DNA from 3 places in the Serratia marcescens subsp. marcescens ATCC 13880 genome. Region 1 is predicted to be linked to each of the others. Evidence: predicted binding sites of a transcription regulator. Region 1 holds the regulator's gene; each other region holds the start of a gene.
What was found. The regulator PurR, encoded in region 1, represses purine synthesis genes. The targets are predictions, from matches to a motif close to CANGCAAACGTTTGCNTG.

Region 1 (6,894 bases):
AGAGGAAATTTAAAGAAACGGCCCGACGCAAACGGCGCAGGATAAACGCCTCTTTAAAAAAAGAGTGTGACGCAAGGCGCGTACACAATAGCTGATTGAGATATAGAGATTATAAGGTGTTACTTTACAAGGTTGTTTTTGAGTATAGGCGTGCCGAGGCGTTGACTCAACTGTAAATCGCACTTGGCACGCATATTCTTTAAGTGATTATTAATCTTGGTAATTATGACGCTGAGTTAGCATGTTCCCGCTGTGCCTTTTGCTGCGCATCGGCCGCTTTTCCCCGCTGCAGGAAATAACCCAGCGCGGCCAGGACTACCGTAGATACCATCACCGTCACCGTTGCCAACAGCGGCTGGGCAATAAACGCCGACACCAGCATGCTCGCCACAAAACACAGCCCCAATTGCAGCGTATTTTGCAGCGCGGCGGCTTTACCGCTGCTTTCCGGGAATGGCATCAGCGCATTCGCCACCATGATCGGGTAGCCGGCGCCGTTGACCAGCGCCATGACGCAGAACGGGATCAGCAGCGTGGTGAGCGTCGGATTGGTCAGGGTCGCCACCAGATACAGGGCCACCATGCTGACAGCATAAGCTACCAGCAGCCACGGCAGCAGGGTTTTGCCATTGATGCGCTTGAGCGCGGCGCGGCAGCCATAGCCCCCCAACAGGAAAGCCAGCGTCTGCGGCACATAGCTCAGACCGATGTCGCTCGGGCCGTAGCCCATATCACCGAGGATGAACGGCGAGCCGGTCAGCCAGGCAAAGAAGCCGGCCGAGCAGGCGGCGTACATAGCGACGTTGCCGCTGAACACCGGGGATTTCAATAATTGCCAAAAACTGACGCCGCTTTTTGGCGCATCGGCGGCGGGTTGCGTTTTGGCGCGATCTTTGAGCAGCAACGTCGGCAGCAGCAGCAGGGCGGTGATGGCCAACAGCACGGCGAAGATCGCGCGCCAGCTGGCGTGGTTCAGCAGCCAGGCGCCAAGCAGCGGCGCCAACGCCGGCGACAGCGCCACCAGCGGCATGATGGTGGCGAATACGCGGTTGGCCTGGCCTTCGCGGTAGCGGTCGACCACCAGCGCTTGCCAGATGGCGGCGGCGGAACAGACGCCGACGGCCTGAATAAAGCGCAGTATCCAGAGCTGCACGGCATTTTCCACCCACAGCATGCCCAGGCAGCCGAGCGCGAACAGCGACAGGCCAATCAATAATACCGGTTTGCGGCCCAGTCGGTCGGAGAGCGGCCCCCACAGCAACTGCGCGAAGGCGAAGCCGGCCAGAAAGATGCTCAGGCTGGCGCTGACCGCGCCGGCGGAAATTTGCAGTTCCTCCCGCATGGCGCCGAAGGCGGGCAGGTACATATCGGTCGCCAGATAACCCAGCATGCTCAGGCCGGCGAGGTAGAACATAAAACCAAAGGAGTTTCGCATGGTATTTCTCGTTAATATTTTAGTGTCGCAGGTTTTTAGCGCCGGCCAGTGTATCCGGCTGGATCTCTGCTTGTGAAACGGTAATATTTGCAAAGTGCTGTTAAAAAAATTGAAGGCAAAGCGATGTGGTCTGAATATTCTCTTGAAGTTGTTGACGCGGTGGCGCGCACCGGCAGTTTCAGCGCGGCGGCGCAGGAGCTGCACCGGGTACCGTCGGCGGTGAGCTATACCGTGCGGCAACTGGAACAATGGCTGGCGGTGCCGCTGTTTGAGCGGCGTCACCGTGATGTGGAGTTGACGCCGGCCGGCGCGCTGTTTATCAAGGATGCGCGAGTTGTTATCAAAAAAATGCTCGACACCCGCCGCCACTGTCAACAGGTGGCCAACGGGTGGCGCGGCCAGCTGAATATCGCAGTCGACATCATCGTCAAACCGCAGCGCAGCCGCCAGCTGGTGCTGGATTTCTACCGCCATTTCCCCGACGTTGAACTGATGCTGCAACCCGAGGTGTTCAACGGCGTGTGGGATGCGTTGGTGGACGGCAGGGTGGACATGGCGATCGGCGCCACGCGCGCGGTGCCGGTCGGCGGCGGCTTCGCTTTCCGCGACATGGGGGATATGAACTGGCTGTGCGTAGTCAGCCCACAGCATCCGTTGGCGCAGCTGGCAGGGCCATTGAATGACGATCGGTTGAGGCCATACCCTGCGCTTTGTCTGGAAGACACCTCGCGCAATCTGCCCAAGCGCGTCACTTGGACGCTGGATAACCAGCGGCGGCTGGTGGTGCCGGACTGGACCTCGGCGCTCGACTGTTTGTGCGCCGGATTGTGCGTCGGCATGATGCCGGCGCATCTGGCGCTGCCGCTGGTGCAGTGCGGTGAGCTGAAGGCGTTGCAGTTGCAGCAGCCGTTTCCCGCCAGCCCCTGCTGCCTGACCTGGCAACAGGATAAACCGTCACCGGCGATGAGCTGGCTGCTGGCGTACTTGGGCGATGGCGAGACGCTGAATCAGGAGTGGCTGAGTGAGGCGGCACCGGAAGCCGCGCAGGCCTCCGGCAGGGAAGATGATCAGCGGCGGTAGTCGATGAACGGACCATCGGCGACCGAACGGCGTTCGACCAGCTTCGGATGCACTTCGATCACCTGCGATTCTTCGCGCTTGCTGATGATGCGATCCAGCAGCATGGTGAAGGCCATTTCTCCCAGGCGTTCTTTCGGCTGGTGAATGGTGGTCAGCGCCGGGGTGAAGTAGCGGGCGTTGCGCACGTTGTCATAGCCGATCACGGAAATATCCTGCGGCACTCGCAGCCCCAGCTCGTCAGCGGCGCAGATGGCGCCCATCGCCATGATGTCGCCGCCGCAAAATACCGCGGTCGGCCGCTGTTTTTGCGACAGGATTTGGTGCATCGCCTTGTAGCCGGACTCCGGCTCGAAGTCACCCTGGACGATCCACTCTTCGCGAATGTCGATATGCGCTTCCTGCAGCGCCTTCATAAAGCCCTGATGACGGCCGCCGCCGGTGTTGCGCGACAGCTGGCCCGGGATGGCGCCGATATCGCGGTGGCCGCGCTCGATCAGGTAACGGCCGGCCAGATAGCCGCCTTCGAACGCGTTATCGATGATGGTGTCGGTGAAGTCGCCGCGCGCGGCGCCCCAGTCCATCACCACCATCGGGATATTACGGTAGTCCTCCAGCATGCCCAGCAGTTGATCCGGGTATTCGGAACACATGACCAGCAGGCCGTCGACGCGCTTTTGCGCCAGCATCGCCAGGTAGGCGCGCTGCTTGTCCAGATTGTTGTGCGAGTTGCACAGGATCAGGGTGTAACCTTTGCTGTAGCAGCTGTTTTCCACCGCCTCGATCACTTCGGCAAAATAGGGCGCTTCGCTCGAGGTGGCCAGCAGGCCGATCGACTTGGTGTGATTGACTTTCAGGCTGCGCGCCACGGCGCTCGGCGAGTAGTGCAGCTCTTTGATGGCGGCCCACACGGCCGCTTTGGTCTCTTCGGCGACGAAACGAGTCTTATTGATGACGTGCGAAACGGTGGTGGTGGAAACGCCCGCGCGTTTGGCCACATCTTTAATCGTTGCCATGTAAGGAATGACTCCTGAACTCACATGTTTACAGCATGTAAGTGTGATGTTAATCGTTTGCCTACGTAGATCCTTCTCCAGAGAAGCGAAAACTGAGTTTTTAGTGTGTTGAAGTCTTCAGCGCTTAATCAGGAGGGGCATGGATGCCGGTACGCAGTTGTGAACTGCGAATTTTGTCGCATATTGAACAAAAGTGGAAGAGGTAATCGAGATTATAAACCGGGAAATGATAACAAGATTTTATCGGCGAACTGTGGGAAAATGATTTGACGTACTAATTGTGCGCCTTTTATCCTTAGGAAAGCCCATTTTAAAGGAGTTGTCATGGATACCGATCTGAAGATGTCTCTGTTCACTACCGTCGGCGCGTTGGCGATGATCATCGCTTTCAGCTTTGTCGCCGCGTTGAACTGATCTCCCGCCGGTTTTAAAAAAGGCGCAGCCTCTGGCTGCGCCTCGTTACTTAGGCAAGGCCTGCGTTTACGCCAGGTTTTCCGCCGCAAATGTCCAGTTGACCAACGCCCAGAAGTTTTCCAGGTATTTTGGACGCGCATTGCGGTAATCGATGTAATACGCGTGTTCCCACACGTCAACGGTCAGCAGCGGTTTATCTTCACCGGTCAGCGGAGTTGCCGCGTTGGAGGTGTTGACGATCGCCAGCGCGCCGTCCGGTTTTTTCACCAGCCAGGTCCAGCCGGCGCCGAAGTTTTTCACGGCGGCATCGGTGAACTGTTCTTTGAACGCAGCGAAAGAGCCGAAGGATTTGACGATCGCGGCCGCCAGTTCGCCCTGCGGTTCACCGCCGCCCTGTGGCGACAGGCAGTGCCAGTAGAAGGTGTGGTTCCACACCTGCGCGGCGTTGTTGAACACGCCGCCGTTGGAGGTCTTGATGATCTCCTCGAGCGATTTGCCCTCGAACTCGCTGCCTTTCACCAGGTTGTTCAGGTTAACTACGTAGGTATTGTGGTGTTTGCCGTAGTGGTATTCCAGGGTCTCGGCGGAGATGTGCGGCTCGAGCGCGTTTTTCTCATACGGTAATGCAGGTAATTCAAACGACATTGCTTCCTCCTTTACAGCGCCACTTTTTTCCCGCCGAGGCGGGAGCCAGATGGGCCGTTTTTTATTGTGGTCATTCAATCTTAACAATTTTCATCATAAAAAACAGGAAGAAAAGCGAGAAATGCGCGTGGGGAGGTGCGATGGGCGATAGCTTGAGCAGGCGGTTGCGACCGGGGCCGCAACCGCGCAGAGCAGGGAGTTAACGGATGGTTTTCGGCGTCACTACGCGGCGTGCGCCGATGTAGTGGTTCTGCCAATAGTCGTTGTCGAGCTGGCTGATGCGGATCTCTTCGCCGGTGCGCGGCGACTGGATGAATTTGCCGTTGCCGAGATAGACGCCGACATGATCCGCCACGCCGCGGTTGTTGATGCGGAAGAACACCAAATCGCCGCTTTCCAGTTCGCTTTTCTTGATCGGCGCCGCGTCGCGCAGGTGATACATTTCGTTGGCGGTGCGCGGCATCTTGATTTTCACCACGTCTTTATAGGCGTAATAGATAAGTCCGCTACAGTCGAAGCCGGTGCGCGGCGAGCTGCCGCCCCAGCGGTAAGGTTTGCCCATCTGATCCATCAGCTTGGCCATCGCAGTCTGCTTGGCGTGCTGGTAACGCTTTTTGTGCGCCGGGCTGAGTTTCAACGGTTTTTCATCACGCGCCAGCTTGGCGGTAGCCATACCGGCGTCGCGGTGGCGGCCATAGCCTTTTTTATAGCCCTTTTTCGGCGGGGTGACTTTAATCTTGGCGATTTTCTGCGCTTTGGCCTTGGGTTTGGCGCTGACGATCTTTTTCGCGCTTTTCTCGCTTTTGACCTTGGCGGTCCTGGTTTTTTTCTCGGGGGCCGTCACTTTGGCTTTTTTGGCGGCTTTATCCGCTTTCTTTTTTCTGCGGTCATCGGGCCGCGCTTCATTAACATGGCTTTTACGCTGCTCGGCGGCAACGCGCGCCTGTGGCGCAGCGTGCGCCAGATTGAAGAAGAGCTGCGTAAACAGCAGCGCAAAGAGCGTAAGAATTAAACGCATGTCGACGTCACCAACCTTGGCCCCGAAACGGATATCGAAAGAGTTACAGTATTCCCGAACTTCGCCATATAAAACAGCGAAGAACTCATAAATAATAATCCATATTGTGAGAAAACGTTAATGACATTTTTTTTGGTTTAAAATCAGCCTGTTGATGTATAAAAAAGCGCCAGGCGACGGTGGCGGATATAATTAAGCCGCGCCGTCATCGCGGCGCAATATATTAGTGAAATGGTCGGATTAAAAATGTTATTCTCAACGTATGTTTTGACCGGAATGACGTGGCCGGTGAAACGCGATCGGCGGCGGGCGAATATCCTTGCAAAAGATGGCGTTTTCTTGCGACTGTTCCAGCCGCTACAATAGCCCGCATGATGCATGTTGTAGCCATGAAATGTGGCTTGAGGAAGCAATAAATGACGACGACACTTGAAAAAATTCAGCACCAGATCGCTGAAAACCCGATTCTGCTGTACATGAAAGGTTCGCCAAAGCTGCCGAGCTGCGGCTTTTCCGCGCAGGCTGTGCAAGCGCTGTCCGCCTGCGGCGAGCGTTTCGCCTACGTGGACATTTTGCAGAACCCGGACATCCGCGCCGAGCTGCCAAAATACGCCAACTGGCCGACGTTCCCGCAGCTGTGGGTAGATGGTGAGCTGGTTGGCGGTTGCGATATCATCATCGAGATGTATCAGCGCGGCGAACTGCAGCAACTGATCAAAGAAACGGCAGAAAAGTATAAAGCGCAAGAAGACCAGCAGTCTTAATCGACGGGCTTGCGATTATCGCGTAACGGGCGGCGCCAGTGCAAACTGGGCCGCCTTTTTTGTTGATTTTATTCGGCGAGATCGCCGGCGGGCAGCGGCCAGCCGCCGAGACGTTTCCAGCGGTTAACCAGCTCGCAAAACAGCAGGGCGGTTTGCTCGGTGTCGTACAGCGCAGAGTGCGCCTGGCTGCTGTCGAACGGCATACCGGCCGCGATACAGGCTTTCGCCAACACCGTTTGGCCCAGCACCAGGCCGCTCAGCGCGGCGGTGTCGAAGGTGGCGAACGGATGAAACGGGTTGCGCTTCAGGCCGGCACGTTCGGCCGCGGCCATCAGGAAGCTGTGATCGAAGTTGGCGTTGTGCGCCACGATAATGGCCCGGTTGCACCCGCGATCCTTGAGCCCTTTGCGCACCGCTTTGAAAATGGCGTGCAGCGCGTCGTATTCGCTGACCGCGCCGCGCAACGGGTTGTGCGGATCGATGCCGTTAAACGCCAGCGCTTCCGGCTGCAGGTTGGCGCCCTCG
Region 2 (6,894 bases), 670 kb from region 1:
CCTATTTATCGAGGGCGCAATACCCGAGAAATATAAAAAAAGATTCGTTAATTTCATAAATTTATTATTTCTGCTTGTTATTAGAAGCGGGAGAGATGTTGTTATGCCCGATTTTAGCCAACGTCGCTGCCCTTTGGAATTAATGGCTTAATTACTCAGCGCTTTTCTGGCGCTGGTTTGAGAAAGAAAGGCCGGTTCGGTCCCATTAGTCACCGCGGGAATTTGCAGGTTTCACGCCTATCCCAAGCGTACGCTGACCGAATGAGCCTTTTAGAAAAATAAAATTATTATTTTGTTACATTATCATTGAAGAGCTGACTATGTCGTTAATGCTGAGCGTGATCGTCCCGATGCACAATGCGGGGGAGTTATTGGAGCCTTTCCTGGCCTCGCTGCTGGCCCAGCGTGAGCAACGGTTGGAGGTGATCATCGTCAATGATGGTTCCACCGACGGTTCAGGAGAGATCGCACACCGTTACGCGGCGGTACATCCGCATATTCGTGTGATCGATCAGGCCAATGCCGGTGTTTCTAACGCGCGTAATGCCGGGCTTGCCGTTGCCCAAGGCAAATATGTGGCGTTTCCCGATGCCGACGACTTGCTGGCGCCGGAGATGTATTCCACGCTGCTGGAACAGGCGGAACAACATCAATTAGACGTGATGCAATGTAATGGCGAACGCTATTTTACCAGCCAAGATGAATTGCAGCTGATTTTTCCTGAGGCGCGTTTGCGCACCACCGACGTTATCACCGGCGTGCAGTGGTTTGAACGTGCGCTGAAATCGCGAAAGTTTATTCACGTTGTATGGCTGGCAATATATCGCCTCGACTTTATTCGCCAGCATCGGCTTTATTTCGAGCCGGGATTACATCACCAGGATATTCCCTGGACGACGGAAGTCATGTTTAATGCCAAACGGGTCAAATATTTAAGTACGCCGCTGTACCGTCAACGGGTGCACGACAAGTCGATCAGTAACCGTCGCCGCATCGGTAAGGCGAACGTGGAGTATCAACGCCACTATATGAAAATCGTCGAAATGCTGGAGCGGCTCAACCAGCGCTATGCGGGCACTGTCGCCATTCGTCCGGCTTTCCATTGGCAAATCACCCGCGAAGCGCTGGGCATTTGCCACAGCATTCGTCGTGAGCCGGAACCGGCCGCTCAGAGTCAGATCACCGAAGAATTCTATCAGCGCGGCATCGACAGAGCGATGTTCGCCAATGCGCGCGGCCTGAAGCAGGGGTGGCATGTCATGCTGTGGCGGCATCGCCTGAAGCAGTGGCGCAACGATAACGGCTGTTCGCAACCGGCCTGAGGCACCAGACGTTGGGATCCGCCGCGTTAGCGCGTATACTCCTTCTCCCTTTTGCCGGAGAGAACGACACATGCATGCAGGTATGCCATTACTGAATCACGCGGAGCAGCAGGAAGCGGCGGATCGCATCCATCAACTGATGGAGCAGGGCATGAGCAGCGGTGAGGCCATTGCTCGCGTTGCGCAGGAAATTCGCGAGAAGCATCAGGGCGCTCAGGTTGCGGTACTGTTCGATGATGAAGACGAGCAGCATGAGGCCGCACCGGAGGCGTCGCCGGATGACGATGCTGAAGAAGACGAAGACTATTGACGTTATCGGGGCCGCGCAAGCGGCCCCGTGAGTATCAGCCGTTGACCGCCACGGCGGCGGCGGCTTGTTTCGCTTGCTCCACCGCCAGTTCCGTCGTGCTCGCCGTCGCCAGCGCCACGCCCAGGCGACGCTGCCCGTCGATCTCCGGTTTGCCGAACAGACGCAGCTGGTTGTGCCCGCGCAGCGCATTTTCCAGGCTGCTGAAACGCACATCGCTGCTGGTGAGCTGCGGCAGGATCACCGCTGAAGCGGAAGGGCCGAACTGGCGGATGGCGCCAATCGGCAACCCGAGAAACGCGCGAACGTGCAGGGCGAACTCGGACAGATCCTGTGAGATCAACGTAACCATGCCGGTATCGTGCGGCCGCGGAGACACTTCGCTGAAGATCACGTCGTCGCCGCAGACGAACAGCTCCACGCCGAACAGTCCGAACCCGCCCAGGGCTTTCACCACCTTCTCCGCGATAGCCTGAGCACGGCTCAACGCCGTGGCTGACATGCGCTGCGGTTGCCAGGATTCGCGATAATCTCCGTCTTCCTGACGATGGCCGATCGGCTCGCAGAAATGTACGCCGTCCACGGCGCTGATGGTCAGCAACGTAATTTCAAAATCAAATCTTACCAACCCTTCGACGATCACCCGGCCGCCGCCGGCGCGTCCGCCCTGTTGCGCGTAATCCCAGGCGCTTTGCAGCTGCTCAGGCGTGCGGATCAGGCTTTGTCCTTTGCCGGAAGAACTCATCACCGGTTTGACGATGCACGGGTAGCCGATGTGCTCGACCGCTTGCCGGAAAGTCGCTTCGCTGTCGGCAAAGCGGTAGCTGGAGGTGGGCAGGCCAAGTTCTTCCGCCGCCAGACGGCGGATGCCTTCGCGGTTCATGGTCAGGCGCGTGGCTTCGGCGCAGGGCACCACGCGGTGGCCCTGACGTTCAAGTTCGACCAGCATGGCGGTGGCGATCGCTTCGATTTCGGGAACGATATAGTCCGGCCGCTCTTGTTCGATAACGGCTTTCAGCGCGTCACCGTCCAGCATATTGATGACGTGACTGCGGTGCGCCACATGCATGGCGGGAGCGTCGGCATAGCGATCGACGGCGATCACTTCCAGGCCGAGGCGCTGGCATTCAATGGCGACTTCTTTACCCAGCTCCCCGGAGCCGAGCAACATGACGCGGGTGGCGGAAGGACGCAGGGCGGTTCCAATCGTTAACATAGTTTCGTACCTGGATCGGTGAAAGTAAGCGGATTGATGATCGGCGGGCAGTATATACGAAAACGATTGCGTTCACAGCCGCCACGCCAGGTTTGTTGCTAACTTACTGTTTTTATAACAAGCAGAAATATTTGCCCTGCCTGGGCGATTGTGCGTTAATAAGCGACGGCGAAAGAAGGCCTATATATAGCAAGGTTTTCGCGTCTCGTGCCGTCAAGGCAGGTTTATCAAGTAAAGGAAACACAAATGAGCAAGATCACTGGTCACGTTAAATGGTTCAACGAAAGCAAAGGCTTCGGCTTCATCACGCCTGCCGACGGTTCTAAAGACGTTTTCGTTCATTTTTCCGCTATCGTTAGCGATGGTTTCAAGACCCTGGCTGAAGGCCAGCAGGTTGAATTCTCCATCCAGGACAGCCAACGTGGCCCTGCCGCAGCCAACGTCGTTGCGATTTAACGACTGCGTTGCCAAGAAACCCGCCGCCGGCGGGTTTTTTTATGCCCGCAGCCCGTAACGCCGCCCATCTCTGTTATCATTTACCGCTGATTCGGCGCCAACCTGCGGGCGCGCCGCCATTCCATTCGTCATATAAGAGTTATCGCCGTGAGCACAGTTTCTTTTTCTTCCCTGCCGCTGCCAGCCGAACAGTTGGCCAACCTCAACGAACTGGGGTACGCCGAAATGACGCCGGTGCAGGCCGCCGCGTTGCCCGCTATCCTGCAAGGGCGAGACGTGCGCGCCAAGGCGAAAACCGGCAGCGGCAAAACGGCGGCATTTGGCATTGGCTTGCTGAATAACATCGTCGTTACGCAGGTTGCCACACAGGCGCTGGTGCTCTGTCCCACCCGCGAGTTGGCCGATCAGGTGAGCAAAGAGCTGCGTCGCTTGGCGCGTTTCACGCAAAACATCAAAATTCTGACGCTGTGCGGCGGCCAACCGATGGGGCCGCAGCTCGATTCGCTGGTGCATGCGCCGCACATCGTGGTGGGGACGCCGGGCCGTATCCAGGAACACCTGCGCAAGAAAACGCTGCAGCTGGACGAGCTGAAGGTGCTGGTGCTGGATGAGGCCGATCGCATGCTGGACATGGGGTTCGCCGACGACATCGACGATGTGATCAGCTATACGCCGCCGCAACGTCAGACGTTGCTGTTTTCCGCCACGTACCCGGCAGGCATCGAGCGCATCAGCGCGCGCGTTCAACGCCAGCCGCTAAGCGTCGAGGTGGACGATGGCGAAGCGCAGGCCTCCATCGAACAACGCTTTTATGAGACTACGCGCGATCAGCGCCCAGCGCTGCTGGTGTCGGCCATTCGCTATCATCAACCTGCGTCCTGCGTGGTGTTCTGCAATACCAAACGCGACTGTCAGACGGTGCTTGAGGCCCTGGAGGCCCGCGGCATCAGCGCGCTGGCGCTGCATGGCGATCTGGAACAGCGCGACCGCGACCAGGTGTTGGTGCGTTTCGCCAACCGCAGTTGCCGGGTATTGGTGGCGACCGACGTCGCCGCACGCGGGCTGGATATTAAAGAGCTGGAGCTGGTGGTCAACTACGAACTGGCGTTCGATCCCGAAGTGCATGTACACCGTATCGGCCGCACCGGCCGCGCCGGCATGAGCGGGCTGGCGATCAGCCTGTGCACGCCGCAGGAAATGGCGCGTGCGCACGCGATTGAAGACTATCTGCAGATGAGCGTCGACTGGTCGCCGGTGTCCGAGCTGAGCGGGGCGGCCAACGGCTCGCTGGAGGCGGAAATGGTGACGCTGTGCATCGACGGCGGCCGCAAGGCGAAGATTCGTCCCGGCGATATCCTTGGCGCGCTGACCGGCGACGCCGGGCTGACGGCGGCGGAAGTGGGCAAGATAGACATGTTCCCGGTGCATGCCTACGTCGCGATCCGCAAAGCCAGCGCGCGCAAGGCGCTGCAACAGTTGCAGCAGGGCAAAATCAAAGGCAAAAGCTGCAAGGTGCGGCTGCTGAAATAAGCCGAAGGCGGGCGGCGGTTTGCCTTCCCGCCACGATCTATTTATACTGTACATAATTACAGTAATTTGAGTATTTGAGGACGCACGCATGGCGGTTGAAGTTAAATATGTGGTGGTGAGAAACGGTGAGGAAAAAATGACTTTCGCGAGCAAGAAAGAAGCCGACGCCTACGACAAAATGCTGGATCTGGCGGACAACCTTGGGGAGTGGCTGCTGCAGGCGCCGCTGAACCTGGATGACGAACAGCGCGAAGGGCTGAGCTTCTTCCTGGCGGAAAATAAAGATGCGCTGGGTCTGATTCTGCGCGGCGCATCGCCGGCGGAAACCCTCAAGACACCGGCGGAAAGCAAAGCGAAAAAAGCGGCCTCTAACCCAAAAGAGGGATCTGCGTCAGAAAAGCAGGCGGCATAATGACTTATGTTGCGGTGTTGTGATGAAAAAGGATCTAAAATGAGCCGTGAAATAACTTTCTTCAGCCGCTTTGAGCAAGACATTCTGGCCGGGCGCAAAACCATCACCATTCGGGATGCCAGTGAGTCGCATTTCGAACCGGGCGAGGTATTGCGCGTCAGTCGCAATGAGGACGGCGTATTTTTCTGCTTTATCGAAGTGCTGTCGGTAACGCCGGTGCGTCTGGATGCGCTGACCGAACGCCACGCGCAGCAGGAGAACATGTCGCTCGGCGAACTGAAGCAGGTGATCAAGGAAATCTATCCGGGCCTGGATGCGCTGTTTGTCATTGAGTTCGTCAAACGGTAACCCTTTGCCGACGCCCTGTTGTGAGCCAGGGATGGGCGCCCGGATAGCGCTAATCACAACGGGAGGACATATGAAAAAAACGGGTTTGGCTATCGCCTTGTTGGCCATGATGGGAGCATCGACGGCGGTGTGGGCGCAGGATCACGAACAGCGCGCCGCCAAGGTAGGCCAGTGTGCGGGTCTGCAACCGGCGGATATCGCCGCCCAGGTCAAGCGCGACTTCTTGCAGAACCGCATTACGCGCTGGGAGTCGGACAAAAAGCTGCTGGGCACCGCAACGCCGATCGCCTGGGTTAGCCCGGATGCCATCAGCGGCAAGGATCAGATATGGCAGGTGCCGTTGACGGTGCGTGGCACCAAGGCAGATAAAACCTACAACGTGACGCTCAACTGCAACACCGGTGAAATCGCCTACAGCGCCCCGCAGTAACGCTTTCCCGGCAATAAAAAGCCCGCCGAGCGGCGGGCTTGATGTCCTCAGACGGCGTCAGTCGCTGAATGGGATCACCAATTCACCCGGTTTCACTTCCAACCCTTTCGCCAGTTTTTTCGCCAGCGCTTCGGTTTTGCTGTTGTCAGGATTCAGCACATAAGCCGGCTTTTGGTCGAAGTAGGATTTCAGCGACTGGTTCAGATACGGCGTCAGCGCTTTCATTACCGTCTGCATTTTTTCCGGCTGCACGCTGTAATCGGTCAGCTCCATGTCCTTCAGGAAAATGGCGCCCTGCGCCCGGTCGTAGACCGGCTGCGCCTTCAGCGTCAGCTTCAGATCCGCGGTCTGCGGGCCGAGAATCGACGTGATGTTGACCTTGGCGTCGCCGGAAAGGGTGACTTTACCCGGTTCACTGCGGCCGATTTGGCTTTGCAACTGAGTCAGCACGATGTTGGCGTCCAGCAGGCCGGGCACGCCGATCTGCTTCTGGTAGTCGTTATGTTTCTGCAGGTAATCATTCACTTCCTGCTCGCTCAGGGTGTACTGGGTCAGTTGATTGCAACCGGCCAATACGCCGGCGAACAGCAGGGCGGCTGCGCCCATCAGGATCTTCTTCATTAATGCCTCATTGCGACTGCTGGCGAAAAGTGCTGCAGATAATTGATTAATCATTATAAACGTTCCGCCTGCGCGTGAAAACGGCAGGCGGCGATGTGCAGAGGATAGTGCGCGCAAAAGCGGGCGACACCTATCGGATAACGCCGAAAGCGTCAGCGCCGCAATCGCAGCGCCAAGAGGATCACGCCGGCCAGGCAGGCCGCTCCCCCCAACAGCGGGAACAGCGGAATGCCCCACAGCTGCAGTGAGGAG
Region 3 (6,894 bases), 1.9 Mb from region 1:
TGAACAGCAAAGCATTCACTTCGACGATCAGGTGGATGTGGTGTTTGAGCTGCAGCGCAACGCCGCGCAGTAAGGGTGTTGTATTGAAGAAAAGGTTCGCTGCGGCGAACCTTTTTTCGTTTTAATCCTGGCGCAATACCTGGTGGCCGTGTTCCAGCAACGCGTCGGTCACTTTTCGCATCATGCGGCTTTCCGGCGCGAAGCGATGCCAGTACAGCATGCGGCGCTGGTACAGCCCCGGCGTCAGATCGATCAGTTCACCGGATGCCAGCTCCTTTTCGATCTGCAGATGCGGGATCATGCAGCAGGTGGTGCCCTGACGCGCCAGCTGGACGAAGGCTTCCGATGAGTTCACGATGTGGCAGGGCACGCTGCCCGGCGACAGATCGAAGTTCTGCTGCAGGAATGCCTGGTGCATGTCGTCGAGATGGTCGAAGGCCACCGCCGGCGCTTTCAGCAGCGCGGAACGGGTGACGCCGTTCGGGAAATAGCGCTCGGCGAAGCCGCTGGAGGCCACGAACAGGTAGTCCAGCGCCCCCAGCCGATCCACCAGGCAGCTCGGCAGCGGCTGCGGCTGAATACTCACCGCGCCCACCACCTCACCGCGGCGCAGCCGCTCCTGGGTGCGGGTTTCATCTTCCACCTGCAGATTCAGACGAATGGGGGAGTCCGCCAGCACCGGCTTCAGCGCCGGCAGCAGCCAGGTCGCCAGACTGTCGGCGTTGACCGCTAGCGACAGCAGCAGCGGCGTATCGACGCCGGTGTCATTGCCGAGCCACTCTTCTTCCAGCAGCTCCACCTGATGCAGCAGCGCCAGCAGCTTTTGCCCTTGTTCGGTCGGGCGCGGCGGCACGGTACGAACCAGCAGCGGTTGGCCGAACAGGTTTTCCAGCTGTTTGATGCGTTGGGATACCGCCGATTGCGTGATACAGAGTTTTTGCGCGGCGCGCTCGAAGCCGCGCTCACGGATCACCGCGTCCAGCGCTTGCAGCGTACGATAGTCTGGGCGTTTCATCGGAAAGATATCCCTTAAATTAGAATGATACCGGCACTATGCCACATTTTACGCATGGCGCAGGTGGAAAAATCACGCCCCCAGCTCGCCGCCAAGCGGGTAAAAATGCGGGCTGCGGTAAATAAGTGTGATCCTGCCGGCGTGAAAAACAGCGTTTTACCCTATAATACGCACACGTTTTCGTACAGAGGCAAGGGACATATTATGACGCAGGATGAACTGAAAAAAGCGGTGGGCTGGGCGGCGCTGGAATACGTGACGCCGGGCACCATCGTCGGGGTCGGCACTGGCTCTACCGCCGCCCACTTTATTGACGCGCTGGGCTCCATCAAGCACCAGATCGAAGGCGCGGTGTCCAGCTCCGATGCCTCCACCGCCAAGCTGAAAAGCCTCGGCATCCACGTGTTCGACAGCAACGAAGTGGACTCGCTCGATATCTACGTGGACGGCGCGGACGAAATCAACGGCCATATGCAGATGATCAAGGGCGGCGGCGCGGCGCTGACGCGCGAGAAGATCATTGCCGCCATCGCCAAGAAATTCATCTGCATCGTCGACGCCAGCAAGCAGGTGGACGTGCTGGGCAAGTTCCCGCTGCCGGTGGAAGTGATCCCGATGGCTCGCTCTTACGTGGCGCGCGAGCTGGTGAAACTCGGCGGTCTGCCGGAGTATCGCCAGAACGTGGTGACCGACAACGGCAACGTGATCCTCGATGTGCATAACCTGAGCATCACCGACGCCGTGGCGCTGGAGAACAAGATCAACGGCATCGCCGGCGTGGTGACCGTGGGGCTGTTCGCCAACCGCGGCGCGGACGTGGCGCTGGTCGGCACCCCGGAAGGCGTGAAAGTGGTCAAATAAACTTCTGCCGGCTGTGGCCCGGCAGTGCCGGGCCGCATAATTCTTCGGTTAAAATATCTTTTCTGAAAAACGGCAAATTTGGTGACTTATGTCACATTGTGAAAACTGACTCCCCAAAGCTTCTGCCGAAAACTTTCCCTATGGCATTTTCTGCCGTAAACCGCCATCAACGCTGCGCCTTGTCCTGCCGGGCAGGCAATCGTTTGTATTGCCGCCCGCGTTATTTTTGTTATGTTGGATGGGAGCTGTGTCGTCACAGCCGCTTCTGAAGTCTGAACATAGGGTCGGGTAAATGGCAAAAGTATCATTGGAGAAAGACAGGATTAAATTCCTGTTGGTGGAAGGGGTTCATCAGAGCACGGTCGATAATTTACGTGCCGCCGGTTATACCAACATCGAATACCACAAGGGTGCGTTAGACACCGAATCGCTGAAGGCATCCATCCGCGATGCACACTTCGTCGGCATCCGATCGCGCACGCATCTGACCGAAGAGGTGTTCGCCGCCGCAGAAAAACTGGTGGCGGTGGGCTGCTTCTGCATCGGCACCAACCAGGTTGAGCTGAAAGCGGCGACCAAACGCGGTATTCCGGTCTTCAACGCCCCCTTCTCCAATACCCGATCCGTGGCCGAAATGGTGCTGGGCGAGCTGCTGTTGATGCTGCGTGGCATTCCGGCCGCCAACGCCAAGGCGCACCGCGGCGTGTGGCACAAACTGGCCGTGGGCTCCTATGAGGCGCGCGGCAAAAAGCTGGGCATCATCGGCTACGGCCATATCGGCACCCAATTGGGCATTCTGGCCGAAGGGCTGGGCATGAAGGTGTTCTTCTACGACATCGAGAATAAGCTGCCGCTGGGCAATGCGCAGCAGGTGCGCCATCTGTCCGATTTGCTCAATATGAGCGACGTGGTGACGCTGCACGTGCCGGAAACGCCATCGACCAAAAATATGATGGGGGCGGAAGAGCTGGCGCTGATGAAACCGGGCGCCATTCTGATCAACGCCTCGCGCGGCACCGTGGTCGATATTCCCGCGCTGTGCGACGCGCTGGCCAGCAATCACCTGGCGGGCGCGGCGATCGACGTCTTCCCGGAAGAGCCTGCGACCAACAGCGATCCGTTCAACTCGCCGCTGTGTGAGTTCGACAACGTGCTGCTGACGCCGCACATCGGCGGTTCCACGCAGGAAGCGCAGGAGAACATCGGCGACGAAGTGGCCGGCAAGCTGGCGAAATACTCCGACAACGGATCGACTCTGTCCGCCGTCAACTTCCCGGAAGTGTCGCTGCCGGCGCATGGCCCGAACGCCAGCCGTTTGCTGCACATCCACGAAAACCGTCCGGGCGTGCTGACGCAGATTAACCAGATCTTCGCCGAAGAGGGGGTTAACATCGCCGCGCAGTATCTGCAAACCGGGCCGGAAATCGGCTATGTGGTGATCGACATCGAAGCGGAAACCGCGCGCGCCGACGCCGCGCTGCAGCGTATGAAGGCCATCGACGGCACCATCCGCGCCCGCCTGCTGTTCTGATTCGGCGGCATGCCGCAACGAAAAAGGCCGGAGCGATCCGGCCTTTTGCTATTTGGGCTCATGCCACGCCCAGCTGCAGAGCGGGGTGAGGATTTCCGGCAGCGGGATATCCCAATGTTCGGTCGGCAGGTGCTCCACCTGCTGGCAATCATGGGCCAGGCCGATGGGATAGGGGCCGCCGCTGCGCCAGTTTTGCAGGGTGCGATCGTAAAAGCCGCCGCCCATGCCCAGACGCTGCCCGGTGTGATCGAACGCCACCAGCGGCGTCAGCACCACCTCCAGTTCACCCAGCGGCAACACCTGGCGCACATCGAGGCGCGGTTCGAGAATATTGAAGCGGTTGCGCACCAGCGGCGTTTTCGGCGCATAGCGCAGGAACAGCAGGTGGCCTGGGCTGAACGGATGCAGCACCGGCAGGTAAACCCGTTTGCCGAGCGTCCACAGCCGCTCGATCAGCGGCCCGGTATCGAGTTCGCCGTCAAACGACAAAAACACCGCGATGCTGTGCGCCGCCTGAATGCGTTCATGCGCGACGAGGCGTTCGGCTATCTTGTCTGCGGCAAAGCGTTGCTGGCCCGGCGTAAGCTCGCGCCGACGTTGGCGAATGAGTTGACGAATGGCTTGGCGCTGCTGCGCGAATTGGGGTTGAAAAGGCATCGTATCAGGCTTGCTCAGTGTGGCGTTCAGCACACATAAACCGCTGAGAAGGGGAATCTCCGAGATGCCGTCGCAGGCTGTAACCCTTGAACCCATGGTTCAAGGTGAACGTGCCGTCGCAATCTTAAGGCTTCTCGGCGCACCGAGCGTGCTCACCGATCGCGGAGCAACACATTCTGTTTGTACTAAATATCGGCTCAGGGGACTGGCCCGCTGGCGAACATCTCAGAGAAATTTTGTACTCGTTGCCGAAACTTTGATTTCAACAACTTAAGTTATTCGAATTGTGCATCCTGACGTTCAGAGATGCGACCTTGTTCAAGCAGCGCTTGTTCAATGGTCTGCTGCAGCATCCGTATGCGTTGTTCCATATTGGACGCATAGTCACGGGTTTTCAACCGTTCTTGAGCAAGTTCGTGACAGACGTTCAATGCCGCGATGAAAACCAGTTGCTCAGTATTGGAGACTCTAGTGCGAACTTTAAGATCTTGCAACCGCTGGTTAAGATCGTCCGCCGCCATATTCAACGCATCTTGTTGTTCTGGCGGGCAATTGACTCTTAACGAGCGGCCAAAAATTTGAATATCTACCGGTTGTGCAGACATGCCACCTTCCTGCCTAAATTTCGCGCCAGCCTTGTCCGCCCTGGCCGGGCCGTCAAAGCGGGCGCCACTATATATACCTCGGTACCAAGATACAACCCCTTTTTCAGTACCTGGTTGTAATCTACTGTGGCGCACATTGCCAGTCAAAAAAGGGTTTCAAAATGCGTATTTACCGCACTTTCGCCCCCCGCCGGCGCAGTGTGAAACCTGCCACATCGCGATTATAACTAGCCACTGAGGTGTCGCGCTTATCTGGTATAGCGACGGACCTTGGTGGTAGCATAACACGAACTTATCCTGCCAACGATGACGAATGCGCATGTCTATACAGAATACATTTCCAAGTTACCAATCTTTAACCGTGGCCCTCAACCAGCAGTCGGTGGCGTTGACCGCGGCAGAAATGCACGGCCTGATCAGCGGCCTGCTGTGCGGCGGCAGCCGTGACGCCGGCTGGCAGGCGCTGGTGCACGATCTGACCAACGAAGGCGTCGCCTTCCCGCAGGCGCTCAGCCAACCGCTGCAACAGCTGTATGAAGCGACGCGCGACACGCTGGAAGATGACGAGTTCCTGTTCCAACTGATGCTGCCCGAAGGAGAGATCGTCAGCGTGTTCGATCGCGCCGACGCGCTGGCCGGTTGGGTCAACCACTTCCTGCTCGGGCTGGGCATGATGCAGCCGAAGCTGGCCCAGGTGAAAGACGAAGTCGGTGAAGCGATCGACGACCTGCGCAACATCGCGCAACTGGGCTACGACGAAGACGAAGATCAGGAAGAATTGGAACAGTCGCTGGAAGAAGTGGCGGAGTATGTGCGGGTCGCCGCCATCATGTGCCACGGCGAATTCGCCCGTCACAAGCCGACGGCGCCGGAAAACATCAAACCGACGTTGCACTAAACGTTTTATCGCCCCTCCGCCGGCGGTGCGGATGGCATGATTTCAGGAGAAGGCAATGACTCAGCAGGAATTCAACAACCGCCGCCAGGCGCTGTTGGCGAAAATGGCGCCGGCCAGCGCGGCGGTTATTTTCTCTGCGCCGGAAACGACGCGCAGTGCAGATTCAGACTATCCCTACCGGCAGAACAGCGACTTTTGGTACCTGACCGGCTTCAATGAGCCCGAAGCGGTGCTGGTGCTGATTAAAAGCGATGAAACGCACAACCACAGCGTGTTGTTCAACCGGGTGCGCGATTTGACGGCGGAAATCTGGTTTGGCCGCCGCCTGGGGCAAGACGCCGCGCCGGCGAAGCTGGGCGTGGATCGCGCGCTGCCGTTCGATGAAATCAATGACCAACTGCACCTGCTGCTCAACGGCCTGGATGCGGTCTACCACGCGCAGGGCGAATACGCCTATGCCGATCAGATCCTGTTCGGCGCGCTGGACAAGCTGCGCAAGGGGTTCCGCCAGAATCTGCAGGCGCCGGCCACCGTTACCGACTGGCGGCCGTGGCTGCACGACATGCGCCTGTTCAAATCGCCGGAAGAGCTGGCGGTGATGCGCCGCGCCGGTGAGATCAGCGCGTTGGCGCATACCCGCGCGATGGAAAAATGCCGCCCGGGCATGTTCGAATACCAGCTGGAAGCGGAAATTCATCATGAATTCACCCGCCTCGGCGCCCGTTATCCGTCTTACAACACCATCGTCGGCAGCGGCGAAAACGGCTGCATCCTGCACTACACCGAGAACGAGAGCCCGATGCGCGACGGCGATCTGGTGTTGATCGACGCCGGTTGCGAGTACCAGGGGTACGCCGGCGACATCACCCGCACCTTCCCGGTCAACGGCAAGTTCAGCCGGCCGCAGCGCGCGGTGTACGACATTGTGCTGGCGTCGCTGCAGCGCGCTTTGGAACTGTTCAAGCCCGGCACCAGCATCCGCGAAGTCAATGACGAAGTGGTGCGCATCATGGTGGTCGGGCTGGTGGAGCTGGGCGTATTGAAAGGTGAAGTCGATCAATTGATCGCCGAGCAGGCCCACCGTCAGTTCTTTATGCACGGGTTGAGCCACTGGTTGGGGCTCGATGTGCATGACGTCGGCCACTACGGCACGCCGAGCCGCGATCGGCTGCTGGAGCCGGGCATGGTGCTGACCGTGGAACCGGGGCTGTACATCGCGCCGGATGCGGACGTGCCGGAGGAATACCGCGGCATTGGCATCCGCATCGAGGACGACATCGTGATCACCGCCGACGGCAATGAAAACCTGACCGCCACCGTAGTGAAA

Region 2: the regulator PurR is predicted to act here: its motif matches at 2,901-2,918, upstream of purT (formate-dependent phosphoribosylglycinamide formyltransferase).
Region 3: the regulator PurR is predicted to act here: its motif matches at 2,069-2,086, upstream of serA (phosphoglycerate dehydrogenase).

What each region holds. Positions count from the first base shown of each region.
Region 1 is NZ_CP071238.1:2,287,134-2,294,027, forward strand. It holds gene punC (purine nucleoside transporter PunC) at 224-1,435, opposite strand; gene punR (DNA-binding transcriptional activator PunR) at 1,559-2,515, shown strand; gene purR (HTH-type transcriptional repressor PurR) at 2,503-3,528, opposite strand; gene cydH (cytochrome bd-I oxidase subunit CydH) at 3,853-3,942, shown strand; gene sodB (superoxide dismutase [Fe]) at 4,009-4,587, opposite strand; gene J0F90_RS11040 (C40 family peptidase) at 4,787-5,605, opposite strand; gene J0F90_RS11045 (Grx4 family monothiol glutaredoxin) at 6,022-6,369, shown strand; gene rnt (ribonuclease T) at 6,438-6,894, opposite strand, start outside.
Region 2 is NZ_CP071238.1:2,952,467-2,959,360, reverse strand. It holds gene J0F90_RS14135 (glycosyltransferase) at 321-1,322, shown strand; gene J0F90_RS14130 (YoaH family protein) at 1,393-1,632, shown strand; gene purT (formate-dependent phosphoribosylglycinamide formyltransferase) at 1,667-2,845, opposite strand; gene cspE (transcription antiterminator/RNA stability regulator CspE) at 3,092-3,301, shown strand; gene dbpA (ATP-dependent RNA helicase DbpA) at 3,449-4,831, shown strand; gene J0F90_RS14110 (YebG family protein) at 4,920-5,243, shown strand; gene yqfB (N(4)-acetylcytidine aminohydrolase) at 5,283-5,591, shown strand; gene yebF (protein YebF) at 5,662-6,021, shown strand; gene J0F90_RS14095 (lipoprotein) at 6,079-6,642, opposite strand; gene J0F90_RS14090 (ABC1 kinase family protein) at 6,795-6,894, opposite strand, start outside.
Region 3 is NZ_CP071238.1:4,194,556-4,201,449, reverse strand. It holds gene J0F90_RS20090 (oxidative stress defense protein) at 1-73, shown strand, start outside; gene J0F90_RS20085 (LysR family transcriptional regulator ArgP) at 122-1,015, opposite strand; gene rpiA (ribose-5-phosphate isomerase RpiA) at 1,220-1,876, shown strand; gene serA (phosphoglycerate dehydrogenase) at 2,169-3,407, shown strand; gene J0F90_RS20070 (5-formyltetrahydrofolate cyclo-ligase) at 3,456-4,064, opposite strand; RNA gene ssrS (6S RNA) at 4,117-4,299, opposite strand; gene zapA (cell division protein ZapA) at 4,340-4,669, opposite strand; gene J0F90_RS20055 (YecA/YgfB family protein) at 4,989-5,567, shown strand; gene pepP (Xaa-Pro aminopeptidase) at 5,623-6,894, shown strand, end outside.